DNA from 4 places in the Streptomyces sp. NPDC060002 genome. Region 2 is predicted to be linked to each of the others. Evidence: riboswitches for the same ligand, from Rfam matches in the RefSeq annotation. Region 2 holds a riboswitch; each other region holds the start of a gene.

Region 1 (4,813 bases), on a different contig from region 2:
CCGGTGGTCCTCGGCCGGATCCTGCATCGAGGCAGCGCCGCCAGCTTCGCGCTGGAGCGGGTCGCCGACGCCGGCGGCACCCTCGACCGCATCGGCGCGCACGCGGGCGGACTGCTGGCCAAGGACGTACGCCTGCTGAGCGAGGTCGCGAACGCGGCCGGCCGGGCCGGGCGAGGTTCGGTCCGGGACGCCGCCCGCGCGGCCCTGGACGCCATGGGGCGGTGAGGGAGAACTCCGGCTCCCGGAGCTCCCCCCCCGGCAGCCCCGGCACCCGCCCCGTACCCGCCCGGTACTCACCTGGTGGACGCCCCCTTGACGGAGGCCCGAGGCGGATCGACACTCGATCCGGGAATCCTAGTGAACGGGTAGGGAAACAATGGGGCGACAGGAGCCGATCACCGGCCGCGCGAGCCGCACGGCGTGGTCGTCGCCCCTTCTCACCTCCCGCCGTCACATCGACCTGAAGCGCGTCTGCAGCGCCATCAGGTTCCAGGACTGAGCCGGGCCCGTCCCCGCGCCGAACCGCACCGGCGGTGTCCCCTGGACGCGGCCGCACCCGGCACGAGCGGACGAGGTCCGCACCTCCCTCTTCGACGTCGCATCCGCCGCGCGCACGTCCCTCGTGCGTCCCGCCTCCGGGGAGAGTCATGTCCGTCACACCACTGGCCGCCCACCCGTCCGCCCGGCCCACCGCCGCCTTCCGGGGCCGGATCGGCCGGGACGCGCGCAGCGGCCACTACGCCGTGCCGCGCCGCTACCGCCTCCACCTGGCGGCGGCCGACCCCGACTGTCTGCGCATCGCCGTCACCCACAGCCTCCTCGGCCTGGACAAGGCCTGCCCGGTCACCTTCCTGCCCGCCGTCCCGGACTGTCCCGACGGGGGCCACTCGGCGCTGCGTCCGCTGTACGACGCCAGCGCGCACCGGTACACCGGACCCGCCCTCGCGCCGGTGCTCAGCGACGACTGGTCGGGCCGCATCGTCAGCAGCCACGGCCCCGACATCGCCCGCGACCTGGCCCGGCGGTTCGGCGGGGGCCGGCCCACCCTGTACCCGTGCGGCGCGGAGTCGCAGATCGAGGCCGTCGAGCGGATGTGCGCCCAGGGCGTCGAGGAGGCGGCCCAGCGCGCCGGAGCGGCCGACATCGAGGAGACGGAGCGCACCGCCGCCCTCGACACGCTGCTCACCACGCTCGGGGTGCTGGAGCGGGGGCTCGGCGCCCACGAGTACCTGATCAGTGATCAGATCACCGCCTCCGACGTCGAGTTGTGGGTCGCCCTGGTCCAACTCGACACCGTGCACCGCTACCACCTCGACGCGGCCGCCGTGCACCGCATCGCCGACCATCCCGCCCTGTGGGCCTACGCCGGTCGGCTGGCCGCCCACCCGGCCTTCGGCGCCCACCTCGACCTGGACGCCATCGCCCGCCGTCACCACGCCCGTTGCCAGGGCCTGGAGGCCGCCGGCGCAGCTGTCCAGATCCTGGACTGGGAGACCCACGCGGCAGACGGTTCGGCGGTCCGACCGCAGGTCAACCGGCCCTGACCCGGTCCATCCACTGGACCGCCGTTGACATTCGTTCGGGCAACTGTCTTACTTACGGCCCAGAACGGTCATGAGCGTCAGCGACAAGCCCTGGCTAGCTGACCGGCAACCCTCGCTCCGCGGTGGGGTGCCCCAGGTGACGACCGGACCGACGTTTCGGTAATGACGTATCGGTAAGCGCGAGGGCCCCTCAGGGGCCGGAACAGTGACGGTGACGGACATGTACGCAGCTCATCGGACGGCGCCGCGTCGCCCCCGGGGCTGCGTACGGCCGTACCTCGACATCCTCGTCGCCAACCGCGCCGTCGACCTCCTGCGTGTGAACAGCGCACTGTGTACCGCACCGGGCCGTGCCCGCTGTCGGGGCTGAACGAACCCCTCGCACCGCAGCCCCGCCGCCGCGTTCCTGACGAACACCGCCCGAGCGGTGTGCCGTTGTCCGCCCCACCCCGGTCTCCCGTACGCATCCGTGCGCCATGCCCTGTTCGCGCCCCCGGAGCGGTTCCCGCCGCCCCGCCGAAGCGTGTCCGGCCACGCACGTCCGCCGTGACCCGGGGTGTCCGACTCCCGCCGGAGCCCCTCATGAGTGAACCCCCAGGCGCCGTGACCCTCGCCGAGGCCGCGCCCGTCATCGACGTCCCGTCAGAGAGGCTGACCGCCCAGCGCGTCCAGCCGCTGCGCAAGCCCGGCCGCTGGATCGCCACCGCCGTGGCCCTCGTCCTGGTGGCGCAGTTCACGCACGGACTGATCTCCAACCCCTTCTACCAGTGGGACCGCTTCGGCTACTGGTTCCTGCGGCCGGTGATCCTCGACGGACTGCTGATCACCCTGGAAGTGGCCGCCTACAGCGCGGTGCTGGGCCTCCTCGGCGGCATCCTGCTCGCCCTCGCCCGGCTCTCGAAGAGCCCGGTGCTGCGCGCGGTCAGCTGGACCTACGTATGGGCCCTGCGCTCCATCCCGCTGATCGTGGTGCTGCTCTTCCTCTACAACTTCAGCGCTCTGTACCAGACCCTGAGCGTGGGCGTTCCCTTCGGTCCGGCGTTCTTCCGCTTCGACGAGTCCCGGCTGGCCACCGACATGGTGATCGCCGTCATCGGCCTCAGCCTCAACGAGGCGGCCTACGCCGCCGAAGTGGTCCGCGGTGGCATCCTCTCCGTCGACCAGGGCCAGCACGAGGCGGCCGCCGCGCTCGGTCTGCCCAAGCGCTACCAGTTCTGGAAGATCGTGTTCCCGCAGGCCCTGCGGTCGATCACGCCGAACTACGTCAACCAGCTGATCGGCCTGGTCAAGTCCACCTCGCTGGTCTTCTACGTGTCGCTGCTCGACCTGTTCGGCACCGCGCAGACCATGGGGGCCACCTACCCCGGCGACATCGTGCCGCTGCTGCTGGTCGTCACCGTCTGGTACCTGATCCTGACCAGCCTCGTCTCCGTCGTCCAGTTCTACGTCGAGCGGTACTACGCCCGGGGCGCCACGCGTTCCCTGCCGCCGACGCCGTTGCAGAAACTGCGGACCGGTCTCACCGACCTGCGGGGCCGCATCCGCCGGGAGGCCGCCGTATGACCACCGAGACCGTGCAGAGCGCCGGCACCGCCGCGATCGTGCCCGCCGCCGTCGAGGTGCACGACGTGCACAAGTGGTACGGCGCCCACCGGGTCCTGGACGGCGTGAGCCTGACCGTGCGGCCCGGCGAGGTCACCGTGATCCTCGGCCCGTCCGGCTCCGGCAAGTCCACCCTGCTGCGGGTCATCAACCACCTGGAGAAGCCCGAGATCGGCTACGTCAGCGTCAACGGCGAGCTGATCGGCGTCCGCCGCAACGGCGACCGGCTGCGCGAGCTGAGCGAACGCGCCATCCTGACCCAGCGCGGCCGGATCGGCTTCGTCTTCCAGAACTTCAACCTCTTCCCGCACCTGACCGTGCTGGACAACGTCGCCGCCGCGCCCGTCGCCACCGGGCGGCTCGCCAAGTCCGCCGCCCTGGAACTGGCCCGCGAACTCCTGGACCGGGTCGGCCTCGCCGACAAGGCCGGCGCCTACCCCCGGCAGCTGTCCGGCGGCCAGCAGCAGCGCGTCGCCATCGCCCGCGCCCTCGCGCTGCGCCCCGGCGTCATCCTCTTCGACGAGCCCACCTCCGCCCTCGACCCCGAGCTCGTCGGCGAGGTCCTCGCGGTCATCGAGGACCTGGCGACCAGCGGCACCACGCTCGTCATCGTCACCCACGAGGTCGGGTTCGCCCGCGAGGTGGCCGACCGGGTCGTCTTCATCGACGAAGGGAAGATCGTCGAGCAGGGCCCGCCCAGCGAGGTCCTCGACAAACCGCAGCACGAGCGGACGCGGGACTTCCTCAGCAAGGTGCTCTGACACCGACGCGCCCCCGACTTCCCCCCACGCCACCACCCTCTCGCCCAGTCACACCAGTCACAAAGGACGGCCATGTCTGCCCACTTCACCCGACGCAGCCTGATTCGCGGCATCACCGCGGCGACCGCGGTCGCCACCCTCGCCACCGGGCTCGCCGCCTGCGGTGGTGACAGCGAGGCCGCCACCACGACCGGCAGCGCCGCCGGCAGCGTGACCATCGGCCGGGTGTCCAACGGCGCGGCCGAGGAGACCGCCCTGAAGGTCTCCGAGGTCAAGTCCATCAGCGCCGGACTGCCCGACGCGATCAGGAAGAGCGGCAAGCTGAACATCGGCATCGGCGCCCTGCCCTCCGGCTTCGCCCCGCTCGCCTACGTCGGCGACGACCAGAAGACCCTCACCGGTGCCGAGCCCGACCTCGGCCGCCTGGTGGCCGCGGTCCTCGGCCTGAAGCCGGAGACGAAGAACTTCACCTGGGAGAACCTCTTCGTCGGCATCGACAGCGGCAAGGTCGACGTCGGCTTCTCGAACATCACCGACACCGAGGAGCGCAAGAAGAAGTACGAGTTCGCCTCCTACCGCCAGGACAACCTCGGCTGGGAGGTCAAGAAGTCCAGCACGTGGAACTTCGACGGCAACTACGAGAACCTCGCCGGTCTGACCGTCACCGTCGGCTCCGGCACCAACCAGGAGAAGATCCTCCTGGAGTGGAAGAAGAAGCTGGAGTCCGAGGGCAAGAAGCTCACCGTCAAGTACTACCCGGACCGCAACGGCATCTACCTGGCGCTCGCCAGCGGCAAGATCGACGCGTACTTCGGCCCCAACCCCGGCATCGCCTACAACGTCTCCCAGACGGCGGGCAAGGCCAACGCCACCCGCAACGCGGGCACGTTCTCCGGCGCCGGCGAG
Region 2 (4,813 bases):
GCGCAGGAAGTCGGCGTCCGCTCCGAGGCCGTGCACGCCGATCTGTGTCTTGCCGGGGCCGTCGGCGAACTCCGTACAGCACGCGGTGAACGCGTCCGCCCAGCGCCGGGTGAGGAAGCCCAGGCGGTCCGCGCCGAGCATCCCGGTCAGCAACTGCTCGCGGATGTCCCCCGGCAGCAGGGCGAAGTAGTCCACCGGCGCCCACGGCGTGTGCGAGAAGTGGCCGATGCGCAGGTCGGGGCGGAGCTCGCGGAGCATCCCGGGGACCAGACACAGGTGGTAGTCCTGGACGAGGACGGCCGCGCCGTCCGCCGCCTCCTGGGCCAGCGCCTCCGCGAACGCCCGGTTGTAGGTCTCGTACGACGCCCACTGGCGGCGGAACTCCGCGTCGAAGGCGGGCTCCAGCGGTGTCTGGTAGAGCAGGTGGTGGACGAACCAGAGCACGGAGTTGGCGATGCCGTTGTACGCGTCGGCGTGCACGTCGGCCGGAATGGCCAGCATGCGCACGCCCTCCTCGCCGACGCCGCGCCGGACGGCCTCCCGGTCGCCGTCGGAGAGCGCCGAGCACACCCAGAGGGCGCCCGTGTCGGGCCCGATGGCGGACAGGCCGGAGACCAGCCCGCCGCCGCCGCGTTTCGCGTGCAGCGAGCCGTCCTCGCGCACCTCGTAGGAGACCGGGCCGCGGTTGGACGCGACCAGCACCTCGGCGGCCCGGGCTGCAGTGTCGTGCGTGGAAGCCATACGCCCAACCTAGCCCGGTCGGGAAACGCTCAAACGTACGGTCGCGCTGTGTGGACGGGCCGTGTCCGGCCGTGTCGCCGCTGTCGGCGGCATGCCGTATACGGCCCGTCCGGCCCTCACGCGACCTTGCGGGTCGCGTACTCCGCGATCTCCGCCATCGGCGGCCGTTCCTCGGTGTCCACGGAGTAGGTGCGCGGCTCGAAGCCGTCCATGCTCCGTTCGAACTGGGTGAGGGACGGGCGGATCAGGTGCCCGCGGGCCAGCCGGAGCTGGGCGGTGCGGTAGATGGCCGCCGCCATCCGGCCCAGCGCCTGGCCGTCCTGGTGACGGTGCTTGCGCACGCCGATGTCGACCTGGGCCAGGGCGTCGAGCCCCACCAGGTGCAGGGCGTCGACCAGCATGCCCAGCTCCACGCCGTAGCCGACGGGGAACGGCAGCTGCTCCAGCAGACCGCGGCGGGCCGCGTACTCCCCGCCGAGCGGCTGCACAAATCCGGCCAGCTGCGGCCAGTGCATGTTGAGCAGCGGGCGGGCCATGAGCTCGGTGACCCTCCCGCCCTGGCCGGCCGCGCCGCCCAGCGGACGGTCGTACATGCCCTTGACCAGATCCACCCCGGGGTCGGTGAGCAGCGGGCCGACGATCCCCGAGACGAAGTCGGAGGAGAACTCCCTCAGATCGGCGTCGATGAAGCAGACGATGTCCCCGGTGGTGACCAGCAGGGAGCGCCACAGGACCTCGCCCTTGCCGGGCACGGCCGGTATGCGCGGCAGGATGTCGTCCCGGTGGACGACCCGCGCGCCGGCCGCCGCGGCGACCTCGGACGTGCGGTCGGTCGATCCCGAGTCGACGACCACGATCTCGTCGACGAGCGGGACCTGGTGCATGAGGTCGTGACGGATGATCGCGACGATGTCGCCGACCGTCTCCTCCTCGTTCAGCGCGGGCAGGACGACGGACACCGACTGGTTCGTGGCGCGCTTCGCGGCCAGGATCCGGTGCAGCGGACGATCGGTCACGGACCAGGAGCGGGTGGTCAGCCAGCGCTCAGTTTCTGGAAGCACAGTCCGCGGCTCCTCACTGTCGTGATCACACCGGGTGCACAGGAGGTGACCGTGTGATCCATCTCGCGGTTCGGACGACTATCTCAACTGTCCTGGCCTTCGGTTACAGTCTTGAACAACGCGGATGACCATCGCATGTCCGAGGTCGCCCCCGTCGACAACTTCATACCGCTCATCCAGAGGGGCAGAGGGATACGGCCCGATGAAGCCCCGGCAACCCTCCAGCCGGTCTCGTGACGATCACTGACACATGTGGTGATCGCTCCGCGAGGCTCCCGGCTCGGGAAGGTGCCAAATCCGTCTCACGGCGAGATGCGTCGTGAGGAAGATGAGGAGAAAGGGCCTCGCCTCACATGGCTGCGCAGACTGTTGCAAGCACCGCTGATGCAAGCACCACCGACTCTACGACGTCCTCTGCTGTCGACCTCGGTCCGGCCGCGGCGTTGAACTGCCGCGAGTGCGGTCACCGTGTGCCCCTCGGCCCGGTGTTCGCCTGCGAGGAGTGTTTCGGCCCGCTGGAGATCGCGTATGACTTCTCCTCCTACGACACGGAGGAGCTCCGCAAGCGCATCGAGGCCGGACCCGCGAACATCTGGCGCTACGCGCCGCTGCTGCCGGTCCCGGCGGACGTGGCCGACAAGCCCAACATCAACCCCGGTTGGACCAAGCTCGTCCAGGCCGACAACCTCGCCCGCGAGCTGGGCGTCGACGCCGGCAAGCTCTTCGTCAAGGACGACTCCGGCAACCCGACGCACTCCTTCAAGGACCGGGTCGTCGCCCAGGCCATCGAGGCCGCCCGCGCGTTCGGCTTCACCACGCTCTCCTGCTCCTCCACGGGCAACCTGGCCGGAGCCGTCGGCGCCGCCGCCGCCCGGGCGGGCTTCCGCTCCTGCGTGTTCATCCCGCACGACCTGGAACAGGGCAAGGTCGTCATGGCCGCGATCTACGGCGGCGAACTCGTCGGCATCGAGGGCAACTACGACGACGTCAACCGCTTCTGCTCCGAGCTCATCGGCGACTCGGCGGGCGAGGGCTGGGGTTTCGTCAACGTCAACCTGCGGCCGTACTACGCCGAGGGTTCCAAGACGCTGGCGTACGAGATCTGCGAGCAGCTCGGCTGGCGGCTGCCGGACCAGCTGGTCGTGCCGATCGCCTCCGGCTCGCAGCTGACGAAGATCGACAAGGGCCTCCAGGAGCTGATCAAGCTCGGGCTGGTCGAGGACAGGCCGTACAAGATCTTCGGCGCGCAGGCCGAGGGCTGCTCCCCGGTCTCCGTCGCCTACAAGGCCGGGCACGACGTGGTCCGCCCGCAGAAGCCGAACACCATCGCCAAGTCGCTGGCCATCGGCAACCCGGCGGACGGTCCGTACGTCCTCGACATCGCACGGCGCACCGGCGGCGCGGTGGAGGACGTGAGCGACGAGCAGATCGTCGACGCGATCAAGCTGCTGGCGCGGACCGAGGGCATCTTCGCGGAGACCGCCGGTGGTGTGACGGTGGGTGTGACGCGCAAGCTGATCGAGAACGGTCTTCTCGACCCGACCAGGACGACCGTCGTCCTCAACACGGGCGACGGGCTGAAGACCCTGGACGCGGTGGCCGGCACCGGGCTGACCGCGACCATCCGTCCGAACCTCGACTCCTTCCGAGAGGCCGGCCTCGCGTCCTGAGCGGGGCGCTCCGCTATAAGACCGTATGGGCGCTGCGGGCCGGTGTGGGCCGGTCGCGCCCACGCGGCGGCAGCGGCACGATCCGCACGGCCCCGCGCCCCTGAGGCTTACTACCCGACCGGAGATCACAAGACATGAGCGTCAACGTCCGCATCCCCACCATCCTGCGCACCTACACGGGCGGCCAGGCCGAGGTGAGTGCCCAGGGTGCCACCCTCGGCGAGGTCATCTCCGATCTGGAGAAGAACCACACCGGCATCGCCGCCCGGGTCCTGGACGACCAGGGCAAGCTGCGCCGGTTCGTCAACGTCTACGTGAACGACGACGACGTCCGCTTCGAGCAGGGTCTGGAGACGGCCACCCCGGACGGCGCCGGCGTCTCCATCATCCCGGCCGTCGCCGGTGGCTGAGCCGACGGGCGGGCGACCGCTGGGCGGATGACTGACCGTCGTTCAGTACCCATCGGTAGTAACCGTCGGTAACAGCGATTACCGAGCGTTCATCGAATTGCCCTCTCCGCGATAGAAGCGGAGGGGGCAATTCAGTGTGGTTGAGCGCGGTACAGTTGGGGAACCCGGTCCGGATCGCCGTATCCGGAACCTTTGATTTCTGCCCCACGCCCGACAAGAAGCAGCCAATGTCTGCGCCTCTCTCGTGGCTTTTGTGGCTTATGTAGGGCCCGACTTGCCCTCAATTCAGGCGAATTCTCGCCACATTCCGGATCCCACGCGTCCGGAATTCTCGTCCGACTGACCTGTTGCAGACGGCAGTTGGACAGATACATTCGGCCGCGGTCGACGCGTTCCGGCGCACGCCCCCAAGCCAACCGGGGGGTGAGGTCTGACCCGGATCCGCGAAGTGTGGATCTGTGCAAGGGCCAGTAATAGGGGAGTTAGGCATGGCTCAGGGCACCGTCAAATGGTTCAACGCGGAGAAGGGGTACGGCTTCATCGCGGTCGACGGTGGTGCGGATGTTTTCGTCCACTACAGCGCGATTCAGATGGACGGCTACCGCACCCTGGAAGAGGGTCAGCGGGTCGATTTCGAGATCTCGGCTGGCCAGAAGGGGCCGCAGGCGGACATGGTCCGGCTCGCGACCGGCTGAAGCACGCGCCGACTGAAAGCGTCGTTCTTCTGTACATCTGACGAAGGGCTCGCACCTCCACCGGGTGCGAGCCCTTCAGTCTGTCCGGGGACGTCCGCGAGGCGTCGGTGAGACGTCCGCGAGGGGTGTCCGGAAGGGCGCCGGTCCGGCGGAGGCGCTTGCACTCTCATGGGTCGAGTGCTAATCATTGGCGTTAGCACTCTGAAGGTGAGAGTGACAACGAGGATCGGGTCGGT
Region 3 (4,813 bases), on a different contig from region 2:
GTCGTTGCCGAACGCGGGGAACAGCCTCGTCCGGAAGGAGAACAGCTCGACGAGCACCAGCCCGACCCAGAACGTCGGCACCGACACCCCCAGCGGTGGCAACGACAGCAGCAGCTGCCGCAACCACCGCTGGGTGGTGTGGGTCGCCAGGACCGCCAGGCCACCGCCGAGGACCACCGCGAGCAGCAGCGCAGCCCCGGTCAGCTGGAGGGTCTGCGGCAGCGCGTCGGCCAGCGTCGAGGTCACCGGCCGGCCGGTGGACACCGAGTCGCCGAAGTCGCCGCGCACCGCCCTGCCGAGATGGTCGGCGTACTGCGCGAGAACCGGTTTGTCGAAGCCGTACTCGTGCCGCAGCGCGGCGAGTTGGGCCGGATCGACCTGCCCCGTGTCCGCTCCCGCGCCGGCCATCGCCGAGACGGGGTCACCGGGCAGGTAGTCCAGCACGAGGAAGGACACCGTGTAGGCCGCCCACAGCACCCCGAGGGCCTGCGCGAGACGCTTGACCACGTAGAGACGCATGCCGGCCGCTACCCGATCCAGGTGTCGTGCAGCTGGATCCGGCTGGAGGCCTCGAAGGCGAGGTTGTGCACCTTCTTCGCCACCCCCAGCTGGGTCTGCAGCTCCACCACGGGTACGACATACGCGTTCGAAACAATCAACTGCTGTGCCTGGGTGACGAGTTGCTTGCGCTTCGCCGCATCCGTCGTCGCGGCCTGCTGGGTCAGCGCGGTGTCCAGCGCGGTGGCCGGCAGGTGGTAGAAGTTGGCCAGCTGGGTGGAGTACGAGCTGCGCAGGATGTCAGGGTCGGCCCGGGTCACGTTGCCCCACACCGCGTCGAAGTCACCGGACTGAAGGGTGGGGGAGAACTGGGCGATCTGGAGCTGCTTGAGCACCACCTCGACACCGACGGCCTTGAGCTGCTGCTGGATCAGTTCCAGCGCGGGCTGGTTGGTGGCCGCGTTGGCGAACCACTTGACGGTCAGGCTCAGCTTCTTGCCGCCCTTGACCCGGACGCCGTCGCTGCCCGCCTTCCAGCCGGCCGCGTCCAGGAGGGACTTCGCCTTGGCGGCGTCGAAGGCCAGGTCGGCGCCGAGGTCGGTGTAGTCCGGTGTGGTGTGCGCCAGGATGCTGGTCGCCGGCTCGGTGCCGGTCGGGAACACGGCGTCGACGATCTGCTGCCGGTCGATGGCGAACAGGATGGCCTGACGTACCTTCGCGTCCTTGAAGAGCGGCCGGGAGTTGTTGAGCCCCAGGTTGAACACCACGCCCGGGTTGGCCCGTGCCTGGAGGTTCACCGCACCGCCTTGGAGTGCCGCCTCGTTGGCCCGCCCGACGCTGCCGATCGCGTTGACCTGGCCGGACTGGAGGCTGCCGGTGCGCACGCCCGCCTCGGGCACCACCTTGAACACCAGCTTGTCCAGGTACGCCTCGCCCTGCTTGGTCCACAGCGAGGAACCCCAGGCGTACTCGGCGCGCTTGGCCAGGGTGATCGACTGGTTCTGCACGTAGCCGTCCAGCACGAACGGCCCGGATCCGACCACTCCCTTGCTGCACTTCTCCTGCGGGCTCTTGAGCACGCTCGCCGACGACTCGATGCCCAGCGAATGCGTGGCCGTGGCCTGGAGGAACTGCGCGTTGGGCTGCTTGAACTTCACCCGCACCGTGAGCGGGTCCACGGCGGTGGTGCTCTCCACACCGCTCAGGTATCCCTGGGCGAGCGTGCCCAGGGCGCCGAGCTCCGGCACCGCGTCGAAGTTGTCCTTGACCACCTGCCCGGTCAGCGGTGTCCCGTCGCTGAAGGTGACGCCTGATCTCAGGTGGAACGTGAACGTCGTGGTGTCCGAGCTGACGTCCCAGCTCTTCGCGAGCCACGGCACTGTCTTGCCGGTCTTGGGGTCCTGGTCGGTCAGGGAGTCCACGACCTGACGCAGTGAGTAGATGGTGTCGTTGCTGCCCACCTGCTGCGGATCCACGCAGCCGGCGTCGGAACCCACCGCGAAGGTCAGGGTGCCACCCGACTTCGGGCTGCCGCCCGCGCCGCTCGAGCCGCCGCTGTCGCCCGACGAGCAGGCGCTGAGCAGCAGGCTGCCGGTCACGAGTGCGGCGAGCGCCGCCCACCGGTGGGTACGGGAATCCGGATGCGCTGTCACGGGGAGGTTCTCCTACTCCAAGGTCACCGCGCACATGCCGGAGCGGAACGCGGCCATGGCGATGCGCGGAGGGTGCCGGCCACGCACGGGGCACGGACCGACACTGCTCAGAACTGTTCAGGGGGAGGGGGCGTCGATGACTGTGTCGACGGCCATGTCGATGACGGCGTGACCGCGCCGTGGGCGGGGGTCAGCCTGCGAGGTGGGGCGTGATCAGCCCTGACACAGACAGCTGGCGGAACGCTGCAGGTCGATGTGGCGTCGGCGCGAGAAGTTGGAGAACGGCGCCGCGGTCGCGCTCGAGGCACTCAGGTTGCCGCTGTGCCGCACGCTGGACCTCCACCTCTCAGGCCCCTGAACCGGAGCCACGCGCTTGCAGAGTCGGTGACCCTGCCGGGCTTTCACCTGGAGCACCCCACCGCGGAGGAGGGTTGCCGGTCAGCTAGCCAGGGCTTGACGCTGACACTCAATGCCGGGGTCGATCTTACGGAGCGCTGACATTATCCGTCAATATCGGCAGGAGAGTTGAACACCTCCGCCGCACCCGCCGTGACGGCGGGTGCGGCGGAGTGTGATGAGCGCGGGCCGCCCGTCCGGTGAGGGGGCGCCCGCGTAAGTGGCTACGGCTTGCGGGCGAGGCCGCCGTGCTCGGCGATGACGGCCGGGGCGGGGGCGGTTGCCTCCGGGCGCCAGAGGGGGACCGGGACGACCCCGGGCTCCAGGAGTTCCAGGCCGTCGAAGTACGCCGTGATCTCGTCGACGGAGCGCAGGTTGTACGGGACGGCGCCGCTCTCGTTGTAGGCGTCCTGGGCCGCTTCGAAGACCGGGTCGATGCCCCGCGAACCGTCGTTGACGGAAAGGTAGCTGCCGGACGGCAGGGCCGCCATCAGACCGGTGACGATGGAGCGGGCCTGGTCGTAGTCGGCGACGTGGCCCAGGATGTTGCTGAGGATGAGCGCGGTGGGACGGCTGAAGTCGAGCGTCTCGGCGGCGCTCGCCAGGATGCGCTCAGGCTCCAGCACATTGGCGTCGACATAGGAGGTCGCGCCCTCCGCGGTGGAGTAGAGCAGGGCGCGGGCGTGGGCCAGGACCAGCGGGTCGTTGTCCACGTAGACGATCCGGGTCTCGGGAGCGAGACGCTGGGCGACCTCATGGGTGTTCTCGGCGGTGGGCAGGCCGGTGCCGACGTCCAGGAACTGCCGTATGCCCGCCTCGGAGACCAGGTAGGTGATGTTGCGGCGCAGGAACGCGCGGCTGCTGCGGGCGATGGTGACGATGCCGGGGAACACGGCGGTGTAGGCGTCGCCGGCCTGCTCGTCGACGGGGTAGTTGTCCTTCCCGCCCAGCCAGTAGTTCCAGATGCGGGCCGAGTGCGGTACGGAGGTGTCGATCTTCTGATGTGCCGCTGGTCCGGGCGTGGTCACATGGTCGGTCATGAGGGGCGTCCGTCTTTCAGGCGAGGCGTGGGCAGTTCGAGCCACAACTTACGTCCCAACGACCCCGGTACGTACACCCGTTCACATTTTCGATGGGTTCGAACAGTGCCCTCACGGAAGATTCCCGGTTTACGCCCCCATGCGGGCCGGTGCGTCCGTACCGTCGCGCGAGCCGCCGCAGCTCTCCCGGGCCCCCCACCTCGCCCTGTGCGTACCGGTGGTGTCCGCCGTGCCGGTAGCGTGGCCGCCGTGACGGTGGGTACCCCCGAGACCCGGTTGGTCGTCCTGCGCGGCAACAGCGCCTCGGGCAAGTCGGCGGTGGCGGCCGGTCTGCGCGAGAGGTTCGGCCGGGGCCTGGCCCTGGTCGCGCAGGAGAACCTCCGCCGGATCGTGCTGCGCGAGCACGACCGGCCCGGCGCGGCGAACATCGGGGTGATCGAGGCCGTTGCCCGCCATGCCCTGGACGCGGGCATCCACGGCTCCGGTTCCGTGGCGTTCACCACGACGAACGGCAAGCACTCCCTCGCCGCAGACGTCAACGGCGACTGGGCCGGCGACCGGTGAAGATCATCGAGGTGGAGTTCCGCGGCAGGTAGCCGTCCGCCGGACGCGAGGCGGGCGAGGGCTCTCCGGGATCGGTGACCGTCGAGTCACCGAGCCCCCCGGAAGCCCCGCCCGTGGTCGTCCTCGCCGAAAGCCTGTTGAGATACCGGGCCGAGTTGGTAAGGGTCTGCCGGTATGGAGTTCTTCTGCTATCACCGTGATCGGCCCGCCTCCGCCGCCCTGCGCGACGAACTGCTGGAGAAGCACTGGTCCTACATGGACCGGTACGCGGAGCGGATGATCGCCCGGGGCCCGACCTTCGCCGCCGACGGCGACGCGCCCACCGGCAGCGTGCACATCGTCGACCTGCCGGATGCGGCCGCCGCCCGCGGGTTCGCCTTCGACGAGCCCAACTACCAGGCCGGCGTCTACCGGGACGTGCTGCTGCGCCGGTGGCGCAACATGCTGGGCCGCACCATGTGGGACTTCCCCGGTGGCCGCAGCGGCGGCGACCGGTACCTGGTGCTGGGCCTCGGCCCGGGAACGGACGACGGCCTCACCGTGCCGGCCGACCGGGACGAGCTGATCGCGTACGGGCCGCTGCTGTCCGACGACGGTGTCACCCGGGTGGGTACCGCGGTGCTGCTCAGGGCCCCCGACCCCGACTCGGCGCGCGCCGTCCTG
Region 4 (4,813 bases), on a different contig from region 2:
GCACGGTGAGTTCATCGAGATCCACGAGCCGCTCAGCCAGGAGCAGCTGCACACCCTCACGTCGCACGAGCAGTACGAGCCGGCCGCGATCGGCGCCGCTGTCGACGAGAACGGTGTCGAGCGCAAGGTGAAGAGCAAGGAGAAGCTCCGCGCCAAGATCAGCGGGGCGTACTTCGGTGAGGACCAGCAGATTCCGAAGCCCACCGTGGAGGAGTACAAGGAGATCACGAGCGGCCACGGCCACCACTGATCGCTGAGGCGTCGCCACGCCACAGGAAAGGGCCCCGTCCGGTCTTCGGACGGGGCCCTTTGCCGTGCCCACCGGCTGGATAGGGTGGGGTGGCACCTTGTCACGAGGCGCACGACGCACACGACGACACACGCAGGAGCGGCTATGAGCGCTGTGACCCCCGCTGGAGGCGACACCGCGGCGGGCCGTTCCTGGCCCGAGGTGCTGAACGGCCTGCTGTACGGCCGCGACCAGGACGCCGACGCCACGTTCTGGGCGCTCGACCGGATCATGCGCGGCGAGGCGACCGACGCGCAGATCGCCGGGTTCGTGGTGGCGCTGCGGGCCAAGGGCGAGACCGTCGCGGAGATCAACGGGCTGGTCCGGGCGATGTACGAGCACGCCAACCTGATCGAGGTGCCCGGCCCGACCGTCGACATCGTCGGCACGGGCGGCGACGGCGCGAAGACGGTCAACATCTCCACGATGTCGGCGATCGTCGTGGCCGGCGCGGGCGCCACGGTCGTCAAGCACGGCAACCGGGCCGCGTCCTCCGCGTCCGGCGCCTCGGACGTCCTGGAGAAGCTCGGCGTCAATCTGGAGCTGACCCCGCGGCGGGTGGCCGAGGTGGCCCAGGAGGCCGGGATCACCTTCTGCTTCGCGATCAAGTTCCACCCGGCGCTGCGTCATGTGGGCGCCGCGCGCGGCCAGTTGGGCATCCGCACGGTGTTCAACGTGCTCGGCCCGCTGACCAACCCCGCCAAGGTGCGGGCCCAGGCGGTCGGGGTCGCCGACCCGCGCATGGCGCCGGTCGTCGCGGGCGTCTTCGCCGAGCGCGGCAACTCGTCCCTGGTCTTCCGGGGCGACGACGGTCTCGACGAGCTGACCACGACGGCCACGTCCCATGTGTGGGTCGTCCGCGACGGCAAGGTCACCGAGGAGTCCTTCGACCCGCGTGACGTCGGCCTGGAGCTGGTCCCGGTCGAGGCCCTGCGGGGCGGGGACCCGTCGTACAACGCGGAGGTCGCCCGCCGCCTCCTGGAGGGCGAGACGGGCCCGGTGCGCGAGGCCGTGCTGCTCAACTCGGCGGCGGCGCTCGTGGCGCTCGAGCCGGGCACCGGGACGCTGGCGGAGCAGCTGCGGGCCGGGATGGACAGGGCGGCGGAGTCGATCGACTCGGGAGCGGCCAAGCGGGCCCTGGAGCGCTGGGTGGCCGCCAGCAACGCGTAGGCGCTCCGCCTGCGGTGCCGCGAGGGCCGTGGGTCGTCCGCGGCGCCGTCGTGGCCGGTCGCGCCCACGCGGCGGAGCCGCACATGAGCCCCGCGCTCCTTCGGGGCTCTGCCCCGGGCCGTCCCGCGATCCGGACACGGGTTGCGGGGCGGCGATCACTTCACGTACGTTCCTGTACCAGGTCATGAGTGACAGTCATGAGGCCCCGGCCGACTGTCCGGCAACCCTCCGTCCGTGGCGGGGTGCCCCGGGTGAAGACCAGGCCGTAGGCAGCGAGGTCTACGGCAAGCGCGGACCCCTCGCACTCTTCCGAGTGAGCGCCACCAGGGGTCCTGGTCGTCGAGGGAGCCTTCCGTGAGCAAGCGAATGCGATAGGGCGTAGAGCCCCGCCTCCGCACACCCCTTTCACCTTCCTCCGTGCTCGAGCCATGTCCGCTCGCACGGCGGTTCCCCCTTGCCTCTCACGGGAGTTCGCCATGTCTGTCTCCACCGCTGCCGCCGCCCGTACCGTTTGTGCACAGCTGCCCGTTCTGGGACGGGATGTCACGGTCCCGCTCGTGACGGGCGGCGAGGTCAGTTACGCGGCGCTCGACTACGCGGCCAGCGCCCCCGCCCTCCAGCGCGTCTGGGACGACGTGGCGGCCTACGCCCCGTACTACGGCAGCGTGCACCGGGGCGCCGGCTACCTCTCGCAGCTGTCCACGGACCTCTTCGAGAACGCCCGCAGGACGGTGACCGAGTTCCTGGACTGCCGGCCCGACGACCAGCTGGTCTTCACCCGCTCGACGACGGACTCCCTCAACCTGCTGGCCCGGGCCCTGCCCGCCGACTGCCAGGTCTTCGTCTTCGAGACCGAGCACCACGCCTCGCTGCTGCCCTGGAAGGACGCCCGGGTCACCTACCTCAACGCCCCGCGCACCCCGCGCCAGGCCGTCGAGACGCTGGAGCGGGCCCTCGCCGGGCGTGACCCCTACGGCCCGGCCCTGGTCTGCGTCACCGGCGCCTCGAACGTCACCGGCGAGCTGTGGCCGGTGCGCGAGCTGGCGGCCGCCGCGCACGCGCACGGCGCCCGGATCGTCCTGGACGCCGCCCAGCTGGCCCCGCACCACCCGGTCTCCGTGCAGGAGCTCGACGTCGACTGGGTGGCCTTCTCCGGCCACAAGCTGTACGCGCCCTTCGGCGCCGGCGTCCTGGCCGGCCGTGCCGACTGGCTGGCCGAGGCCGACCCCTACCTCGCGGGCGGCGGCGCCAGCCGCAAGGTCACGCGGCGCGAGGACGGGGGAGTGGACGTGGAGTGGCACGAGAACGCCGCCCGCCACGAGGCCGGCTCCCCGAACGTGATCGGCGCCTACTCCATCGCCTCGGCGTGCAAGGCCCTCACCGAGGCGGGCTTCGACAGCCTGGTCGCGCGGGAGGAGTACCTGATCGCGAAGGTGCGGGACGGCCTGGCCGAGGTCCCGCAGGTGAAGGTGCTCTCCCTGTTCGGCGACGACGCCCCGCGGGTCGGAGTGATCTCCTTCGTCGTCGAGGGCTGGAACAGCTCCCACTTCGCCGCCGCCCTCTCCGCCGAGTACGGCATCGGGGTCCGCGACGGTCTCTTCTGCGCCCACCCCCTGGTCCGCACGCTGCTGGGCAGCGACCCCCAGACCCAGGGCGAGTGCGGGGCCCCCGAGGCGGCGCCCGGCGAGAAGTCCCTCAACGCGATCCGGGTGAGCTTCGGCGCGGGCACCCCGGACGAGCACGTGGACCGCTTCGTGAACGCGGTGCGCGAGCTGGTCAGCGAGGGCGCGCAGTGGCAGTACCGGACGGAAGACGGCCGCTGCGTGCCCGAGGTGTGAGCGACGGTCCGCCGGAGGCGGTGTTCAGGCGGTCAGGAGTCCAGCCCGATCGCGAACGCCGCCTCGAGGTCGTGCTGCGAGTAGGTACGGAAGGCGACGTGCGTGTCCGTGCCCTCCACGCCGGGGATCTTGCTGATGCTGCCCGGGATGACCTCCGCCAGGTCCTCGTGCTCCTTCACCCGCACCATGGCGATCAGGTCGTACGTCCCGGTGACGGAGAAGACCTCGCTGACGGAGTCCAGCGAAGCGATCCGCTCCGCGATCTCGGGAATCCGGTCCACGCTGGTCTTGATGAGGACGATCGCGGTGATCACGGCTGGTTCTCTCCCTCGGGGGGCCGGAGCTGGGCGGGCTTCACTCTATGACGTGAGCGGTGGCTCACCAAAGGGACGGTGGCGGGCAGCGCCGCACAGCCGCGGTCAGCGGACCAGATCCGTCAGGGAACCGCGCAGCGTCTCACGCAGGCGCCGCATCTGCTCGGGGGCGTACGTCCAGCTGTCGTACTCGTTCTGGACGAGCAGCCGGCCGCCGAAGCTGGCGACCCCGATCTTGGGCGGCATGCCCGGCGCGTTGGCCGTACCGCCGAAGCGGAGCAGCTCCACATCCCCGGGGACGGGGTGCGCGGGGATCCGCCCGACGTTGGAGATCCCGTAACTGACGACCGGGACGGGCACCGCGATGCCCCGGGCACCGGCCCGCAGCGCGGCCAGCAGGAACCGCTCGGGGTCGCGCCGCGCCAGCGCGCCGGCCACCTGGTCGGCGACCTCCCGGCCCACCGTCTCCGGCCGGTCGTCGTGGCGGACGGCCAGCGTGGTCTGCAGGCCGGTGATGCAGTTGAGCACGGTGCTCAGGGGCAGTTCGGGGCTCAGTCGGGTGCGCAGGTCGACGCCGTGACCGCAAGTCATCGTCAACGGGCCCTGCTCAGGCGCGAGTTGTGCGCGTACGGCGGTCAGAACCAGCCCTGTGACAAGGCTGTTGACGGTCACCCCGCGGGTCCGGGCGGCGGCCACCACGACGTCGGTGGTCTCCGCGGGGAACTCCAGCCGGTCGACCACGAAGCGGCGCGTCGCAGCCGGCCGGTCCGGGCGCCCCACCCCCTCGGTGGGCAGGGTCGCGGGCTTGGCGTCGGCCGGCCCGCCCTGCGCGATCGCGTCGACCAGGGCGTCGACCTCCGCGTCCGGCAGGGCGCCGGCCAGCCGGGTGTCGACGGCCTCGGGCAGCTCCTCGCGCCGCTCGGCGGACGGGCTCCCGCCGGCCGCGAGGGCGGTGTAGTACCGCCAGAACTCGTCCAGCACGGCGAAGGCCGAGCGGCCGTCGGCCACCCCGTGATGGACGCCGAGCACCACCTGGCTGCGCTCGCCGTCGGTGAGCAGCCAGGCGTGCAGCAGGCTCTCGGTCCAGTCGGGCCGCGTGTTGATCAGCTCGGCGTAGGTGTCCTCGATGCCGTCGAGCAGGGTGAGCGGTGGCCGGCACCGGTCGCGGACGCGCAGCAGGAGCCCCGCGTCGCCGGCCGTCA

The links. Region 2 has a riboswitch for S-adenosylmethionine ahead of thrC (threonine synthase). Riboswitches for the same ligand answer to the same signal wherever they lie in the genome.
Region 1: another riboswitch for S-adenosylmethionine. It lies ahead of ACFWBD_RS01840 (amino acid ABC transporter permease); the one in region 2 lies ahead of thrC (threonine synthase).
Region 3: another riboswitch for S-adenosylmethionine. It lies ahead of ACFWBD_RS21885 (putative leader peptide); the one in region 2 lies ahead of thrC (threonine synthase).
Region 4: another riboswitch for S-adenosylmethionine. It lies ahead of ACFWBD_RS30145 (aminotransferase class V-fold PLP-dependent enzyme); the one in region 2 lies ahead of thrC (threonine synthase).

What each region holds. Positions count from the first base shown of each region.
Region 1 is NZ_JBHWUW010000001.1:405,491-410,303, reverse strand. It holds gene ACFWBD_RS01850 (NAD(P)-dependent oxidoreductase) at 1-225, shown strand, start outside; gene ACFWBD_RS01845 (glutathione S-transferase C-terminal domain-containing protein) at 648-1,544, shown strand; SAM riboswitch class IV at 1,611-1,730, shown strand; gene ACFWBD_RS01840 (amino acid ABC transporter permease) at 2,127-3,107, shown strand; gene ACFWBD_RS01835 (amino acid ABC transporter ATP-binding protein) at 3,104-3,907, shown strand; gene ACFWBD_RS01830 (transporter substrate-binding domain-containing protein) at 3,980-4,813, shown strand, end outside.
Region 2 is NZ_JBHWUW010000004.1:274,970-279,782, reverse strand. It holds gene ACFWBD_RS06555 (trehalose-6-phosphate synthase) at 1-741, opposite strand, end outside; gene ACFWBD_RS06550 (glucosyl-3-phosphoglycerate synthase) at 858-1,802, opposite strand; SAM riboswitch class I at 1,972-2,137, shown strand; gene thrC (threonine synthase) at 2,156-3,472, shown strand; gene ACFWBD_RS06540 (MoaD/ThiS family protein) at 3,607-3,882, shown strand; gene ACFWBD_RS06535 (cold-shock protein) at 4,371-4,577, shown strand.
Region 3 is NZ_JBHWUW010000024.1:81,025-85,837, reverse strand. It holds gene ACFWBD_RS21895 (ABC transporter permease) at 1-519, opposite strand, end outside; gene ACFWBD_RS21890 (ABC transporter substrate-binding protein) at 528-2,150, opposite strand; gene ACFWBD_RS21885 (putative leader peptide) at 2,364-2,480, opposite strand; SAM riboswitch class IV at 2,515-2,624, opposite strand; gene ACFWBD_RS21880 (SAM-dependent methyltransferase) at 2,771-3,586, opposite strand; partial or broken gene ACFWBD_RS21875 (kinase) at 3,827-4,063, shown strand; gene ACFWBD_RS21870 (YciI family protein) at 4,325-4,813, shown strand, end outside.
Region 4 is NZ_JBHWUW010000043.1:36,517-41,329, forward strand. It holds gene ACFWBD_RS30135 (cytochrome bc complex cytochrome b subunit) at 1-250, shown strand, start outside; gene trpD (anthranilate phosphoribosyltransferase) at 395-1,459, shown strand; SAM riboswitch class IV at 1,640-1,756, shown strand; gene ACFWBD_RS30145 (aminotransferase class V-fold PLP-dependent enzyme) at 1,936-3,297, shown strand; gene ACFWBD_RS30150 (Lrp/AsnC family transcriptional regulator) at 3,330-3,611, opposite strand; gene ACFWBD_RS30155 (hypothetical protein) at 3,717-4,813, opposite strand, start outside.